4 regions of the Shewanella sp. 1311 genome follow, and region 3 is predicted to be linked to each of the others. Evidence: predicted binding sites of a transcription regulator. Region 3 holds the regulator's gene; each other region holds the start of a gene.
The links. Region 3 encodes sigma-54, which starts transcription at its own class of promoters, with help from an activator protein. Its sites were predicted from a motif close to GTTGGCACGNNNNTNGNNT; they were not measured.
Positions count from the first base shown of each region.

Region 1: a site for sigma-54 is predicted at 2,240-2,258, ahead of flgA (flagellar basal body P-ring formation chaperone FlgA). Genes of this name have one in related genera too.
Region 2: a site for sigma-54 is predicted at 1,525-1,543, ahead of AC5YB3_RS18765 (DUF3192 domain-containing protein). Genes of this name have one in related genera too.
Region 4: a site for sigma-54 is predicted at 2,549-2,567, ahead of AC5YB3_RS02770 (YccF domain-containing protein). Genes of this name have one in related genera too.

Region 1 is NZ_CM181686.1:990,676-994,865, reverse strand. Features, by position in the region: gene AC5YB3_RS04485 (LPP20 family lipoprotein) at 1-426, shown strand, start outside; gene AC5YB3_RS04480 (flagella synthesis protein FlgN) at 569-994, opposite strand; gene flgM (flagellar biosynthesis anti-sigma factor FlgM) at 997-1,320, opposite strand; gene flgA (flagellar basal body P-ring formation chaperone FlgA) at 1,396-2,103, opposite strand; gene AC5YB3_RS04465 (chemotaxis protein CheV) at 2,309-3,229, shown strand; gene AC5YB3_RS04460 (CheR family methyltransferase) at 3,329-4,168, shown strand.
Region 2 is NZ_CM181686.1:4,271,281-4,275,470, forward strand. Features, by position in the region: gene syd (SecY-interacting protein) at 1-124, shown strand, start outside; gene AC5YB3_RS18755 (Zn-ribbon-containing protein) at 279-1,052, opposite strand; gene AC5YB3_RS18760 (hypothetical protein) at 1,052-1,435, opposite strand; gene AC5YB3_RS18765 (DUF3192 domain-containing protein) at 1,600-2,007, shown strand; gene AC5YB3_RS18770 (DUF2789 domain-containing protein) at 2,018-2,251, opposite strand; gene AC5YB3_RS18775 (GNAT family N-acetyltransferase) at 2,401-3,048, shown strand; gene AC5YB3_RS18780 (Mpo1-like protein) at 3,032-3,337, shown strand.
Region 3 is NZ_CM181686.1:3,391,561-3,395,750, reverse strand. Features, by position in the region: gene lptC (LPS export ABC transporter periplasmic protein LptC) at 1-89, shown strand, start outside; gene lptA (lipopolysaccharide transport periplasmic protein LptA) at 76-630, shown strand; gene lptB (LPS export ABC transporter ATP-binding protein) at 627-1,358, shown strand; gene AC5YB3_RS15190 (RNA polymerase factor sigma-54) at 1,466-2,944, shown strand; gene hpf (ribosome hibernation promoting factor) at 2,973-3,260, shown strand; gene ptsN (PTS IIA-like nitrogen regulatory protein PtsN) at 3,263-3,706, shown strand; gene rapZ (RNase adapter RapZ) at 3,703-4,190, shown strand, end outside.
Region 4 is NZ_CM181686.1:593,755-597,944, reverse strand. Features, by position in the region: gene AC5YB3_RS02780 (M14 family zinc carboxypeptidase) at 69-1,109, shown strand; gene AC5YB3_RS02775 (alpha/beta fold hydrolase) at 1,106-2,062, shown strand; gene AC5YB3_RS02770 (YccF domain-containing protein) at 2,052-2,459, opposite strand; gene AC5YB3_RS02765 (pyridoxal-phosphate dependent enzyme) at 2,745-3,791, shown strand; gene AC5YB3_RS02760 (hypothetical protein) at 3,822-4,082, opposite strand.

The DNA.
Region 1 (4,190 bases), 2.4 Mb from region 3:
GCGGCGCTAATGCTAACTGGCTGCGCTGCTAAAGATAGATATGTGCAATGGGAAGATGTGCCGCCGCCGAGTTTTCCTAAGTTAACGGCCATAGGATATGCGCCCTTAGCGACTCAACCGGCTAAAGAGCAATCACAAAGAGTGTTGATGGCCATGCAAGCATCAAAAATTGTGGCCTATCGTGAATTAGCAGAACAAGTTTATGGGCAGAAAATAACGGCAAACAGCAGTGTCAGTGATTGGATGTTGACGGACGATAATGTTAAAGCGTCGGTTTCTGGCGTGATCCGTGGGGCGCGGGTCGTTAAGAGTTATCCGGCAGGCGATCATTATGTCACTGAGTTAGAACTGGATTTTTCACAGGTATGGGCGCTGTATCAACAACAGAGTCGTCCACAGCGAGTGAAAGAAGTCACGTATTTCTAGTCATTTCTACATGACTCTATTGAGCCGCGTACTATGCGAGTAGTTATGCGGCTTTTCTTTTCCTGCACAAGTATCAAAGTCTAATCTTTAATCAGAGCAGAGCTTAGAAGCGGGAAATACAGAGTGGGAATTGATGCGCCTGTTAGGCCTTTAAATCATTACCTAAACTTGAGATAGTTGAGGTCTTGCCTTTATCGTTATACGTAAGGCTGGAGGCGTTTCTGCTGGCTTGTAAAGCTTGAGCGAAGCGATTGAGACTGGCTAAATTCATCTCAATTAAACTGGCATTTTGATCGTTCAGTTCTTTGCATTCAGTTAATGCGTCTTTGACAACGGCCATTTTATGCACGAGTTCACTTTGCTGAGTGAGTTGAGACTTATCAGTGTGGTTTGCCAGAATATCGTCATTAGTCTTGAGTTCTTTTAGACATTGTGATTTTTCGTTAGCAAGAGAAAGCAGTAAATCGGCGTTTTGGTCAACCAAAGCGCCTTTTTCCTTGAGTATTATTTGCTTAAGAACAGCCAAATGGGCGTGTTGTAGATCTACCAGTTTAGCTATTTCAGTCATAGTTACTCTTTATTCAAGTCATTAAGTTCGGCTTCAAAACTTGCAATATTGGCAGCCAACTTTTCAGGGTCAATTTTATAGCGGCCTTCGGCGATAGCCTGTTTAATTTCGGCCACTTTCTTTTGATCAACTTCAGGAAGGCTCGCCATTTTAGTCTGAGCTCCTTGAAGTTGTTGTGCTTGCGCTGTAATCACCACTGAGTCGCTTCTTTGTGGTGTTGTCGATTTTGTGGCAACTTGAGCAGATTGATCGCTGCTAGTTTTAGTTGCACCTGAACGAACTTGTGTGGTCGTTGCAGTGTTGAGTTTGCTAATATCAATTGCCATTTTCGGCTCCAGCGTCGTGTGTACGGGATTTCTTAACTGGGGTATCGGCAGCTTATAAAAAAGCTTTAGAATATTTTACATTCTTACTTCAACTTCGCCAATGCCCGTGACTATAGCATCTAGTTCTTTGTTTGAACTGCTATTTTTGACTCTGATCCGATCGCCTTTATTGCCATCTTGTAGGGCTTCGCCCGCAGTTTTAAGTTCGAATGAGTTAGAACGAACATAAATAGATACCGAGTCGTTTTTACACACAAAGCATAAGTTATTGCTCAATATAGGATAATCCTTCGAGACGCGTCGTTTGACTCGCACACCAGCTAATTTACTTGGGTCATCAAATTCAGCGCCTCGTAAACTATTTTGCTCAATGTAACGGATTTCAACTTGGCTAGGGGAGATGAGTTCGCCAGGCGCTAAGGTTTCAGTTGTGACAACAACGGGGAATAAAATATCCACTCTAACCGACATATAAATCTGCCAAGGGTAAGCGAGCTCTTGCGTATTGCAGCTGACTTTTAGGGTGTTATTACGGCTAATTTCCCTGTCACTAGCCAATTCAACCTGAATTGGCGACGAACATTGTGACGGCAGCATTCTTGCGTCAACTATTTGCGGCGAAATATCGACTTTGGCATTCGCTGGCACGGATATCTTTTCTGAAATAAGCGCTTTAGCTAATTCTGAGATGGCCGATACGGTGGGAACAATAGGCTCTGCACTCGCAAAAACGGGCATGAAGAGGGCGAAAACACTAAAAAAACAGACTAAATTTACTTTCATAATGAAGAGACTAGCTTGTAACGCCAGAATGCACCTATACTTTTATCAAGTTCGAAGCTGACCACTGTAATAATAATTTGCATTACTGTCAGAAGATTGACTCAGTTTCGACTATGTTTATCGATAGATAAGACGTAAGCAATTAATATGCCTATACTCAAACGAGTCATAGGGCCGTACATAAACAGAACAACAAGGCAGAGTTATGTCGAGTATTCTTGATTCAGTCAACAAACGAACCCAGCTCGTTGGCCAAAACCGTTTAGAATTGCTGCTTTTTAAATTAAACGGTCGTCAACGGTTTGGGATTAACGTGTTTAAGGTGAAAGAAGTACTGCAGTGCCCGCCACTGACAACTTTGCCTAAACTTAATCCTTATGTTAAAGGTGTCGCGCATATTCGCGGTACGACTATTTCAGTTATTGATCTGAGTGCGGCAACAGGTGGTAGACCTTTAGCGAGTACTGAAAACTGTTTCATCATTATTTCTGAATATAACCGCAGCGTTCAAGGTTTCTTGGTCAGTTCTGTTGAGCGGATTATAAACATGAATTGGGAAGCGATTATGCCTCCGCCTCAAGGTGCTGGTCGTTATTCTTATCTGACGGCAGTAACTGAGATAGAAGGTGAATTGGTTGAAATTCTCGACGTAGAAAAAATCTTAGATGAGATTTCACCGGTTAAAACTGCCATCAGTGAAGAAGCCAATGAAAAGCTGACCCTCGACAGAACCCAGCATTACCATATTATGGTTATCGATGATTCTGCCGTGGCGCGTAAGCAAATTATTCGTTCACTCGAGTCATTGAACTTACAAATTGATACCGCAAAAGATGGTCGAGAAGCATTAGATAAGCTTAAAGAAATCGCCAAAGAAATGGACAATGTTGCCGATGAAATCCCTCTCATTATCTCAGACATTGAGATGCCTGAAATGGATGGTTATACCCTGACCGCTGAGATCCGAGATGATCCTAAGCTCAAGCATATTAAAGTGGTACTGCACACATCGTTAAGTGGTGTATTCAATCAGGCAATGGTTCAAAAAGTGGGGGCCAATGACTTTATCGCTAAGTTTAATCCCGACGAACTGGCTGCTGCCGTGAATAAACACTTAAGTTTGTAAGTGCAGTAGTTAGTACCTAGATACGCTTTACGCTATAATCTCGACTTTATAACATGATGGTTTCGCACTGATTTTGGTGCTTGCTATAGGATTTAGGATGTGAATGTGCCAAATAAATCACTCGCTGAAGCTGAATATAATCAATTTAGGTTGTTCTTAGAGCAACACAGCGGCATCGTACTGGGTGAAAATAAGCAATATCTGGTGCGCAGTCGTCTTGCTCCTCTGATGGGGAAATATAACCTGCCATCCTTATCCGATGTGGTTAAGCATTCGATGAAGCCTACGGAACGTGCGCTTCGGGCTGAAGTGATCGATGCTATGACGACCAATGAAACCCTTTGGTTCCGTGATCGTTATCCATTTGAGTTATTGCATAACGTTTTGTTACCTGAGTACAGTCGTTTAGGTCGTCCACTTAAGATTTGGTCGGCAGCGTGTTCGTCCGGGCAAGAACCCTATTCATTGGCGATGACGATTCTTGAGTATCAACAGAAGAAGCCTGGTGCGCTTGCGGGTAGTGCGTCAATTCAAGCCACGGATTTGTCGCCTTCCATGTTGGAACGTTGCAAAAATGCTGAGTACGATAGCTTGGCATTAGCGCGCGGTTTATCCGAGGAGCGTAAGCGTCAGTTTTTTGATGCTTTGCCTTCAGGCAATATGAAGTTAAAGGATAATGTTAAGCGTTTGGTGAACTTTAGGGCACATAATCTGCTTGAAAGTTATAGCTTACTTGGTAAGTTCGACATTATTTTTTGCCGCAATGTGCTGATTTATTTTGCGCCTGAGGCAAAGGCAAAAATTTTGCGGCAATTCGCTGCCGCTCTTAATCCAAAAGGGATTTTATTTCTCGGTGCATCAGAATCTATTGCTGGTTTAACGGATGAGTTTGACATGGTCCGTTGTAACCCTGGGATTTATTACCAGAAAAAGACTTAAGTCTGCTGCTTTAAAGAAAATT
Region 2 (4,190 bases), 880 kb from region 3:
GGCATTATCGCCACGGATAGCACCGCCAGTTAAACATGAAGAACTGCCTATGCCCGCATTAGAACATCCGGGGATTTTTGCCAGCTTTAAACGTATATGGCAAAACCTCTTTGGTAAACGTTAGTTGGCGTGAGCTTGACGCTATCTTGCTGCGAGTTCTCAGCCTTCAATCATGTTTAGCCAGAGCGTGAACGCTCAACCACACTTAGTTTGAGTGTGAACGCTCAACCTAAGCGTGGCTTATCTTAGGTTGAGGTCTTTGGCGAGATAAGATGATGTTACTGATGATCCCAAGACAGATTCGATACTATGCGGCAAGGCTCGCAGCGAAAGTGGAACATATCCAATAAAGGTTCATCGAGTTTCCAATCATGACTGCCACAACGTGGGCAAGGTCGGGCTTTTTCTGAGGCCAAATCTCGGCCGCCGACGCGGTATAAGTAGTAATAGGTCGGGATTTTAGTGAGATATTCGATACGGCCGCGCAAATCCCAACCTCTGCGAAATAAATCACTGTCCGTACTCGATAATTCCTCAAGTGCGGCAAATTCTGCTTTGGTGGCCGCCGCCATTTGTAACTCGTCACAGGCTTGCCATTCGCTCTGCCAACGGATAATGCGTTTGTGATCGCCATTAAAGGTTGCTGGGAGTCGATATAAAGGAATGGGCAATAGATTATCGCCGCTGCGCAGGGGCGAGCACATGTGCACAAAGCTGGTATACAGCAGTTGCCAGCTGGGTGTGTCAGTATTGCTGACCTCAGAATTAATGTCCTGACCGATAAACTTTTCTCGCGGCGCGAGTAGCTTAGCGTCGGTTAACTCTGCTAAGGCTTTTTTGACCCAAGGGCTGTGATATTTATGCGCTAAACTGCTTTTCTCTGGCATAAGTAAACGCACTCTAAACTCACCGTCATTAAAGGCGACCGCAAATTCTCGCCCTAAGATTTGGCCATTAGCTCGATAGGCTTCAAGGAGCTGATTAATGGCTTTTTCGGCGGCAGAAATCGTAGTGTCGGCGAAGCATTCGAAGCGCAGTTCAGTGACAAACATTAAGCGGTTTTTCCTTGGGATTCTAATAAGTTGATGCGTTGTTTTAGTTCAAGCAGTTCGTTTTTCAATTGCATGATTTCTGCTTTTTGCTGCTCAGCATGACGTTCAAAATATGCCTGTTGTATCTGCAGGCGATCGGCAAGCAGCGCAAGCGTCAAGGTATCGTTAGTTGCTGCGGCTTCGATTGTCGGGCTGAGGGCTTGTAACTCGGCTAAACGCTCACGATCCGCCTTAGGCATAGATTTAAATTGCTGCAAGCCTTGGATCAATATCGGTAAAGGTAGGCTGCTACCTAAACGGGTTTTAATTAAGGCAAGGCTCGGTACTTTACCGCAGGCTTCGAGCGAACGTGCAGCCGCTAATACTTGGTCAAGTGGACTCATAATTAGCAAAATTCCTTAATTTGTTGGATGATTTAAACTAATCTCAAAAGGTTGCGTAAGTTTTTTCATTTAAAAACAGTGTGTTGTCATTTGGCATCTATTTTGCCTATTGTCCTGCCTAAATCGCTTTTTCAAGCAAAAATAATAATCACACAGGATGTCACATGATTAACCATAAATTGAATAACAAACTTATCGCCATCACTTTTTTAGGGCTTGCAAGCTTAGGTCTTAGCGGCTGTGTGGTCAATGTCGGTGATGGCGAATCGGGTTGGGATAGCAGCGAATCATGGGAGAAAGTGCAGGATAAAAACCGCACTAACTTAACCAAACTGAGTTTAGGGATGCCCAAAGATCAAGTGATGATCTTAATGGGCACCGCTGATTTTAGTGAAGCCTACATTCAACAAAGTGCTCAACAAGGTGAATCGAATAAAGAAGTCTTAGTGTTGTTTTATCGTACCCAGCGCAATAATGGCGATGGAAAAACCACTAAGGACGAATGCACACCTATCGTGCTGAGCAACAATGCCTTAGTGGGTTGGGGTGAAACGGCTTACAGTAAAATTTAACCCGCGAGTTTTATAGCTTACGTAGCTGAGTATCGAGTTGCTCAATGGGCTCAGTCCAGAGTGCGTCAGCTTCTAGGCCTTCGATGATAAAGCTCTTTTGTGCAGGGGTCCAAAAGGGCGCTTGGCTTAGATGGATGTGATGGTCGATATCATGGGTTGCAATAAATTGCGCTATGGCTTCATCGCTACTGTCTAAACCGAGTTGCTCGAATAAGTGGCTTAGGTCTACTGGAGTTGTATCCATCATTATTTCCTTTTCAGTATAGTGCCTTCGTTTAGAGTAAGCGCCTGATTGAAAAATGCAATCTATGATTAAAATTTGCACTTTTCCGTTTCCTTGGTAAATTAATTGTTACTCATAAAAAGTGTGAGCTAAGTCAAGGAATACTAATAATGGACAATGAAACCTTGGAAGACTGCCGTGCAGTCTATTTGACCGCGGAAGACTTACGCATTGCCGCCTCTATCCTCTATAACGCTTACCATGATGACCCTTTTTTTGTCGATTCACTTTTCACCTCAGATAAAGCCGCTTACGAGCAAAAACTGCGCGCCGCGATCCGCGAAGAACTCAATACGTTATGGCAACAAAAACAAGCACTCATAGGTTTGTTCGACCATGACAGACTGGTTGGTTTAGCCTGTGTGGTAACGCAAGAAGTGCCTTTGGGAGAAGGGCGTTACTGGCATTGGCGCTTAAAGATGTTGTTAGGTACTGGCTGGCAATCGACCCAAGCTTTGATGAAAAAAGAGTCCAGTATTGTCGAACTCTTACCCAGTAAGCACTGCGGTATTTTGCAGTTTATCGCCCTTGCACCGAACGAGCAGCATAAAGGACTCGGACATAAGTTAGTGCAAGCGATAGTGAGTTGGTGTGATGAACAGCCGGATTTGGATGGTATTGGCGTGTTTGCCGCCCAGGAGAGCCATCTGCAGTTATTTACCCAGTATGATTTTGTCTCTTTAGGCGAGCTCAATATCGGCAGTGTCCATGGTCAGTTATTATTCTATTCGGTTCAACAAGATGACTCACTCTTATAAACGGTTCGCCGATTTCTATCCTTTCTATTTATCCCAACATCAGCACCCGACTTGCCGGCAATTACACTTTATTGGCAGTTGTTTGGTCCTGCTGCTGATTGGCATTGCCTTGGTTTCACAAGCCTGGTGGCTATGTTGGTTTATTCCGGTCGTTGGCTACGGTTTTGCGTGGGTGGGACACTTCGTATTCGAGAAGAATCGACCCGCGACATTTCAGTATCCCTTTTACAGTTTGATGGCTGATTGGATAATGTTTGCTCAGATGATCAGCGGCTTTTTTAAGCGTTAAAAAAGCCGTCCGAGTGAGATGCCCATGCCCGTGTGAGAGATCGCTTACAAACGCTGTAGGACATAATGTTTTCTTTTTGATTGTTTTTTGTTCTATTATGTTTAATTTTAAATAGAATCATTTGCTTATGTTTATTTAGTTTATGTTTGACCGTAATTTCTTTTGTAGTCCGTTCTTTGAGCCGAACAAAAAAGTCATGGTTAACGTAGAATTCACTCATGGCCAAAGCAAATGGATAGCAAGGAAAGCGAAACAGGCCAAAGGGACGCAAGAAGCAACGAATTAAGATTTCAAGGTTGAAATCGCTGACGGTAGGAAAACTGTCATTCGCCTAGGATAGGCTAAGGAAAAGCAGGATTGCTTTTCAAGGATGATTAGAGACAGTGAGTCGTATCGTCAGGACGATGAATTTCAGGAAGAATACAGGACACGCTTAAGGATTAAGCATGAACTCGAGACAGGATGTGTCGAGACAAGGATAAAGTATAAGGGTGAACAGCTTGTACTACTCTATGGAAGACAAATTTTTGCAGGATGCAATAGGAAAAAGTCATAGGAAGTGACAGGCTCTGTAAAATGGATTTACAGGTCAAAGGACTGAGTGTTATCTCACGCAAGTTTGATACACAGGGACGAAAAGGAATTACAGGGACGACGCAGGACGCAAGCAGACGCATGGATGGTGCAGGGAGCACAAATCGAGCAGGACGGCTTACAAAGGATAAATGGGGCGCACTTTAGTTGCGCCCTTTTCTTTGGTTCATTTTCAGCATTAATCTTGCTTTGCCAAGCTATAACGCTATTCACATTGACTTTTTAACTCTGCTTAAAGACTTCTCACCGCAAAGCATGT
Region 3 (4,190 bases):
ATATTCAAGGCCAAGGCCTTTATGCCGACCTCAACGCGCAAGAAGTGCAATTGACCAGTCAGGTAGTAGGAACATATGAAGCAAAATAACGTATTACTTGCCAGCCTAATGCTAATAATGAGCATGAGCGCCTTTGCTAAAGTCGACGACCTGAAACAGGAAGTCAAAATCAAGGCTGTGAGCCAAACGGCAGATATCAAGAACAACCAGATCATCTTCTTTGGTCCGGTTGAAGTCACCCAAGGTTCGATTAAAATCCATGCAGATCAACTGCGTGCATTTTCTGCCGAAGGTGAAAATAGCAAAATTTTAGTGGCCACTGGCAACCCTGCGACGTACAGCCAAGTATTAGACGATGGCCGTCCAGCCTCGGCGAGCGCGAAAGAAATTCGTTACGATATGGCGAGCCGCACCCTGACACTTAAAGGTTTAGCCTCGTTAGATCAAGCGGGCAGCCAAGTGACGGGTAATTTAATCCGCTACAACATCATCCAGCAAAAATTGATTGCCGAGAGTACCGGCAGTGGCGACGATCGCGTGATCACTATCATTCAGCCAGAAAGCTATCAAGATGATGCCAAACCAGACGCGCCAGCAGATAAACCTGTGAAAAAGCAGGACTCTAAATGACCCAAATCACCCTAAGAGCACAAAATCTGGCGAAGAGTTACAAGAGTCGCCAAGTGGTTAAAGACGTCAGTCTGACGGTAAAAACCGGTCAGGTCGTTGGCCTACTCGGCCCGAACGGCGCGGGTAAAACCACCACCTTTTACATGGTCGTTGGTCTGGTTAAAAGCGATAAAGGCCACATCTTTATCGACGATGATGATTTAACCGCAGATCCTATGCACCTGCGCGCCCGCAAAGGCATAGGTTACTTGCCACAGGAAGCCAGTATCTTCCGTAAACTGACCGTCCATGACAACATCATGGCCGTGCTTCAAACGCGTAAAGAACTAAAAAAAGAGCAAAGGGAAGAAGAGCTAGAGCATCTGCTTGAAGAGTTCCACATCACCCACATCCGTGACAGCCAAGGCATGTCATTGTCGGGCGGTGAACGTCGCCGTGTCGAAATTGCGCGGGCGTTAGCAGCAAATCCTAAGTTCATTTTGCTAGATGAACCCTTTGCTGGTGTCGATCCGATTTCGGTTATCGACATTAAAAAGATTATCGAACAGCTCAAAAGTCGTGGCCTTGGCGTGTTGATCACAGACCACAATGTCCGTGAGACATTAGATGTGTGTGAACATGCCTATATCGTGAGTCACGGAAACTTGATTGCCGAAGGAACACCCGCAGAGATCTTAGACAATCAGCAAGTTAGGGCTGTGTACTTAGGTGAACAATTCAGGCTATAGTTAATCAAGCGGAGCCAATGCAGGCAATTTATGCCACCATTGGACTCCACTCAAGATGATAACAAGCGACCTCATCCAACAATAATAACGTAGGGATCAGCGGTAACATGAAAGCGTCACTCCAGCTCAAACTGGGTCAACAGTTAACCATGACGCCACAATTACAACAGGCCATCCGTCTGTTGCAACTGTCGTCATTAGAACTGCAGCAAGAGATCCAGCAAGCCTTAGATTCTAATCCCCTTCTCGAGCTGGAAGAGGATCAATTCGACGCCACTAAAGACCCTGTAAACCAAACGCTATCCGATACGGATTTCAGTGAATCTAGCACCCTGCCGCCAGAAAAAGACAGCTCCACCATAGACACGGCAGAGTCCTTAACCAAAGAATCCATGCCCGACGAACTCCCCATGGACACCACTTGGGATGAAGTGTTCACCGCCTCTCCCAATTCTGGCCCCGGCGGCAGTCGTGAAGACGATATGCCCTTCCAAGGTGAGACCAGTGAAGGCTTGTATGAACACTTAGAATGGCAAAAAAACCTCACACCGTTTTCTGAAACCGATTTAGCCATTGCCACCGCCATTATTGATGCCATCGACGATCAAGGCTATCTCACCCAAAGCACTGACGAAATCCTCGAAGCCATGGGCAATTCTGAGGTTGAGCTCGACGAAGTCGAAGCTGTACTCAAGCGCATTCAACATTTTGATCCCATTGGTGTTGCCGCCCGCGATTTAAGCGAGTGCCTGTTGATCCAACTGTCGCATTTCGCCGCTGACACGCCCAACCTAGAAAACGCCCGCATGCTGATCAAAGATCATTTAGATCTGATCGCCGCCCGCGATTTTAGATTGTTGATGCGTAAGACTAAATTAAAAGAGGATGAGTTAAGAGACGGCATCGCGCTTATCCAAACCCTCAATCCCCGCCCAGGTTTATTGATTACGCCCAACGATGACGAATACGTCATCCCAGATGTGTCAGTGTCGAAGAAAAATGGCCGTTGGGTGGTTGAGCTTAATCCTGACTGCATGCCAAAAATCAATGTAAATCAACATTATGCTTCGATGGCGCGCAGCACTAAAAGCCAAGCCGATAGCCAATTTATTCGTGGTCATCTGCAAGAGGCTAAATGGTTTATCAAGAGTTTAGAGAGCCGTAATGATACCCTGTTGAAGGTGGCGAACTGTATCGTCCAATATCAGCAAGGTTTCTTTGAATACGGTGAAGAAGCCATGAAACCTATGGTGCTGAACGATATTGCCGAAGCGGTAGAAATGCATGAGTCGACCATCTCAAGGGTGACGACACAGAAATACATGCATACCCCTAAGGGACTTTTTGAACTAAAATACTTCTTCTCTAGCCACGTCGGTACTGACGATGGTGGGGAATGCTCATCCACAGCAATCAGAGCCTTCATTAAGAAACTGGTTGCAGCGGAAAACCAGAAAAAACCATTAAGCGACAGTAAGATGGCACAACTTCTGGCAGAACAAGGGATCAACGTAGCCCGCAGAACCATTGCGAAGTACCGAGAGGCTATGCTCATTCCGCCTTCTAATCAGCGTAAAAGTTTATAACCTACAGTGGATATCGGAGGACGTTTCTATGCAAATAAACCTGAGTGGACACCATGTCGAAATTACCGAATCGTTACGTGCATATGTAGAAGAAAAGTTTTCAAAACTTGAACGCCATTTCGAACAGATCAATAATGTGCACGTTGTGCTCAATGTCGAGAAAATGCAACAGATTGCCGAAGCGAGAATAAATCTTATCGGTGGTGAAGTTTTTGCTACTTCAGAGCATGCTGACATGTATGCCGCTATAGACGCCCTGATTGACAAGCTTGATCGTCAGGTTATTAAACACAAAGAGAAGTTAACAAAACACTAATAATGGAACTTTGTACCATACTGCGGCCGGAGTGCACTACCTGCGCCACTCCGGGCAGCAAGAAAAAGGTACTGGAACTCATCAGCGACTTAGTCGCTGCCCAGTACCCGACCCTCTCATCTCAAGAGATATTCGAAAGCCTAGTGGCGCGCGAAAAGATGGGGAGCACAGGTATAGGTAACGGCATCGCCATTCCACATGGTCGACTAGCCGATATAGATCAGCCCATTGCCATACTCATTAAGTGTGAAGAGCCGATAGCATTCGATGCTATCGATAAGCAACCTGTTGATATTTTATTTGCACTACTGGTGCCTGCAGACCAATGTCAGCAGCACTTAAGTACCTTGTCTTGCATGGCCGAAAAGCTGAGCGACAAGCAAATATTAAAGCAATTACGCAAGACGCATGATGAAACGGAACTCTATCAGGTAATCACTGGATGAAACTGGTCATAGTGTCGGGCCGCTCAGGCTCAGGCAAATCTGTCGCCCTAAGGGTACTCGAAGATCTCGGCTATTATTGTGTCGATAACCTTCCCTTGCCCTTAATCGGCACTTTGCTTGAGCAACTCAAAGGCAGTAACGATCTCGTCGCCATTAGTGTCGACGTGCGTAACATGCCTGAGCAGGACAAGGTCTTAGTAAAGCAACTCGCGAGCCTGCCTCCTGATACTGAGTTAACCAGCTTCTTCCTCAATTCCAGCGATAAAATTCTGCTCAAGCGTTACAGCGAAACCCGCCGTTTGCACCCTTTGTCGAAGAGCCAAGTCTCTTTGCAAGAAGCGATAAAACTGGAAGGGAAGCTGCTCGAGCCTATGTCAAAACTGGTCGATCACTACATAGATACGTCGAACCTGAATATCTATGATTTAAGCGACCAAGTCAGACAAATTCTGCTCGGCAGCGTTGATAAAGAGTTAGTGATTAA
Region 4 (4,190 bases), 2.4 Mb from region 3:
TGTCTTTGTTCACTATTAGCATCACCTTAACGGCATGAGTTGCTCTCTCATTTTTTGATTAAGGTGACATGAATAAACTTCCCTTTGAGCTACCATTTGAGTTAGATACGCTGCAACAACTCATTGATACTCATCATCTTAAGTTGCAGTATCACATTCTTGCCGACATTCCATTTCGTCACGAACATTTTCCTCTCTACAGTGTTGAACTGGGCGGGGGAGATAAGCCCTGTCCGACAGTACTCTTTGTGGGCGGCGTGCATGGGGTTGAACGTATTGGCTCTCAAGTCATCTTGGCATTGCTGAACAGTTTGTTGCAGCGACTGGTGTGGGATAAACACCTACAGCAGATGTTAACGGGAGTGCGGCTAGCTTTTGTCCCAGTGGTGAATCCCGTTGGCTTATTTATGGGAACGCGAGGTAATGGCAATCAAGTGGATTTGATGCGTAACGCCCCGATAGAATCCAGCGAAAAAGTCTCCTTTATGGTGGGAGGGCAGCGGATATCGTCGCGGCTGCCTTGGTATCGCGGCATGGGGGGAATGGAGCTTGAAACCGCCGGTTTAGTTGCCTATGTACAGCAATTGCTTAGCCGCAGCACCAGTTTGATTTCCCTCGATGCTCACTCAGGCTTTGGCTTGAGTGATCATATTTGGTTCCCCTACGCCCATACGCGTACCGCCTTCGAAAATGCCAATTATATTTTTCATCTAAAACAATTATTTGAACAAAGTTATCCCCATCATGGCCATTATCGGCTCGCACCCCAGAGTCAGTTTTATCGCACCCATGGGGATATTTGGGATTACCTCTATCGCCAACATCAAGTGGCCGATCCCCATGCTCAGGTACCGTTTCTGCCTTTGACATTGGAGATGGGATCCTGGGCTTGGATAAAGAAAAACCCAAGGCAAATATTTAATTTTGCAGGTTTTTTCAATCCGCAGAAAACACATCGTCACCACAGAATTTTACGCAGGCACACAGTGCTGATGCAATTTATGATGGAAGCGGCCTACGCCCAATCGTTAGAGCAGTTAACGCCTGAACGTTTGACTGAACTCACTGAGTGCGCGCGGCAGTATTGGTATCGGGAGCCACAGTCATGACAACTTGGGTGTTATTGCGGGGATTAATGCGTGATCAGCGCCACTGGAATGGCTTCGATCAGCGACTGCGACAAAAGGGGCTGCGAGTACTGACACCGGATTTGCCAGGTAATGGGACGCTATCCCATGAACTAAGCCCACTTAAGATTGCTGACTATGCCCATGCCGTGTGGCTGCAATTGGATGAGCAGGTACAAGAAGGAGAAGCCATTTACCTTCTCGGCTTGTCTATGGGCGGTATGTTGGCGCTGGAAATGGCGCTCCAGCGGCCTTGGCAGATAAGGCATGTTTTTGTATTAAACAGCAGTGCGGCGAATTTATCGCCTTGGTATCAAAGATTTAATCCACTGAATGCATTGAAGGCGTTTTGCTTGCGGGCTCGGGGTAAAGCCTTACATCCCATCGAGTCGACAATAGTGCGTTTAACCAGTTTTCGCCATCGGCGAGATTGCGATTTAATTGCCGAATGGAGTGAATTTCGCCGTGAATCCTCGCCAACTATTCGTAACGCCTGGCGGCAACTGTGGGCGGCTTTTCAATATCAGTGTCCATTGACCGTGGAAGTGCCGATAAGTGTGCTCTGCGGTGACCGTGATGCGTTGGTGAGCATGGCATCGAGCAAAGCCTTGGCACAGCACTTTCACACGGATTTGATAGTATTAGCGTATTGCGGCCATGATGCGGCCATTGATGCCCCTGCAAAACTGGCACATTATCTGTTGGCGATTGTGGCGCCGACTAAGCCGCAAGCAGAGGTTCAAGAGGATGATGAACCTGCCCATGCGCAATATGCCCATACTCAATACAGTTGCAACGATTTACTGGAGGAAGAAATGGCCTTTAACGAGGCGATATTTTCAGTGTGGGATGAAAAAGCGCTATCCATTCTCCACAGTAAATCATCGGCAATGAACAGCGCTAAGACGGGTAACTCACTACCGATCAGGCTTTAGCCACGACGGTTTGACCTATCGGTGTTAGGCTAAGTAACGCCAATTTAAGATGCTGTATTCCAAAGGGAATACCGATAATTGTCACAAAACAGGCTAAGGCATGGACCAGGTGGCCTATGGCTAACCAGATCCCAAACAGCAAGAACCAAATAATGTTTCCCATCATGCCTAGGACACCCGTACCTAAATCATCACGACCGGTTAAGTGACGACGGCTGATTTGTTCTTGGCCAAAGGGCCAGAAGGTCATTTCACCGATAACAAAGCAGGCGCGGCCAAAGGGAATACCAATAATGCTGATAAAACACAGGATACCTGCGAGCCACCAAGCGAGTCCCATCACAAATCCACCGAGCACAAACCAAGCGATGTTGAATATTAAGCGTAATACTGCCATTGAAAACTCCTTATGTTACTTTTTTAGCCTTTATCGTTAGCTGTAATGAATGCTGTTAGCTTTGATAAGCTGAATATATACCAATGACTAAGCGAGAAACGTGCCAATTATTTGGCTATTAATAATCAATGACTTAGTTCTATCCGTTTAAGCTTCATTTGTGATTTTTACTAATTCTTCGCTAAATTGCTAATTTCTTAAGAGCAGAAGAGCAAAGGCGGCGTTACACTAGCCATTCCATCGAATGGCTTAAAAGCCTGAGTATTTAATCGTTTGAGTAGCCTGATGTTTGCAAATTCCCCCGTCGATATTTTTGCCTTTGCTGGTCGAGAAATATTTCTAAAACGTGATGATTTATTGCATCCAGCGTTTAGCGGCAATAAAGCGCGTAAATTCGGCTACTTTTTAGATCATGAGTTTGCAGGCATCAACAAGGTGATAGGTCATGGCTCACCCTTAGCAAACTCTTTGTATTCCCTATCTACATTGGCCAAGATGAAAGGCTGGCAGTGTGATTTTTATGTTGACCATATTGCCAGTCAAATAGTCAAGCATCCCACGGGGAATTACGCTGCGGCATTGGCAAATGGCGCCAATATTATCGACTTAAGTGAGTTAATGGCGCAAAAGCTGGCGTTTACTCAGTCGCAGGGTGAACCTCAGGTTTTATCTGGCCACAATGTTAGTTGTGAACCTGCTTTGCAAACGGGTAGTGCGCGACTGAGTTGCCAAGAGTATATCGAGACTCAGGTACTCGCGAATGAGCCGACGGCGCTTTTTATCCCAGAGGGCGGGCGTTGTTCCTACGCTGAATACGGGGTAAATGTATTAGCGCAAGAAATAGTGCAATTTGCGCAGGCGAATGATTTAGTCGATTTAACGGTATTTTTACCGTCGGGGACGGGGACGACGGCGTTATTTTTAAATCAGTACTTTATTCGTCAACAAACGGCGATTCGCGTTGTGACTTGCGCTGTGGTGGGCGGCGATGATTATTTACGTTTGCAATTCTCTATGCTTAATCCAAATACTCTCGAGCATCCACAGATAGTGAATGTCGGCAAAAAATATCACTTTGGTAAACTTTACCCTGAATTTTATGCCATGTGGCAGCGTGTTTGTGCCTCAGGGATTCAGTTTGAATTACTCTACGATCCCTTAGGTTTTATTGTGCTTGAGGATTATTTACAGCGTAGTGAATTAGGTCATGTGATGTATCTGCATCAAGGCGGAATATTAGGGAATGAGACCATGTTGCCGCGTTATCAGCGTAAATTTGCTGGGACATGGGACTTTTCAAAGAATAGTAATATAACCAGCGCAATAGATTAAGACCGCTTCTTTAAGACTGCAGATGGTTTCTTAAGATAGTAGATGGTTTCGCTTAAGGATTTTATAGGTACGTTGGCCTATCTTTTCGAGGTGTTTTAAATCTTTTAGACTAGGTTTTGCATCGCAAAATTGCCAATAGCTGATTTCAGCATCTAACATTTCTAGCATTTTTTTCGAACAACCTAAACATTGTCCTTGGCACAGTTGTGCTTCCGCTAAATTGAGCGGAATTGTCGCTTTGATCTGGCTTATCAAGCTTTGCATGGCGATTTGGGTATTGGGTTTTGGCATAGATGAGGTGCTGAACAGTATTCATGGGGACGAATATTAGCGGATGCTGCAGTGGAAGTCGGTGATCTAAGCTGTATTTGACTCATTTGGTTCGGCAGGTATCTGTGT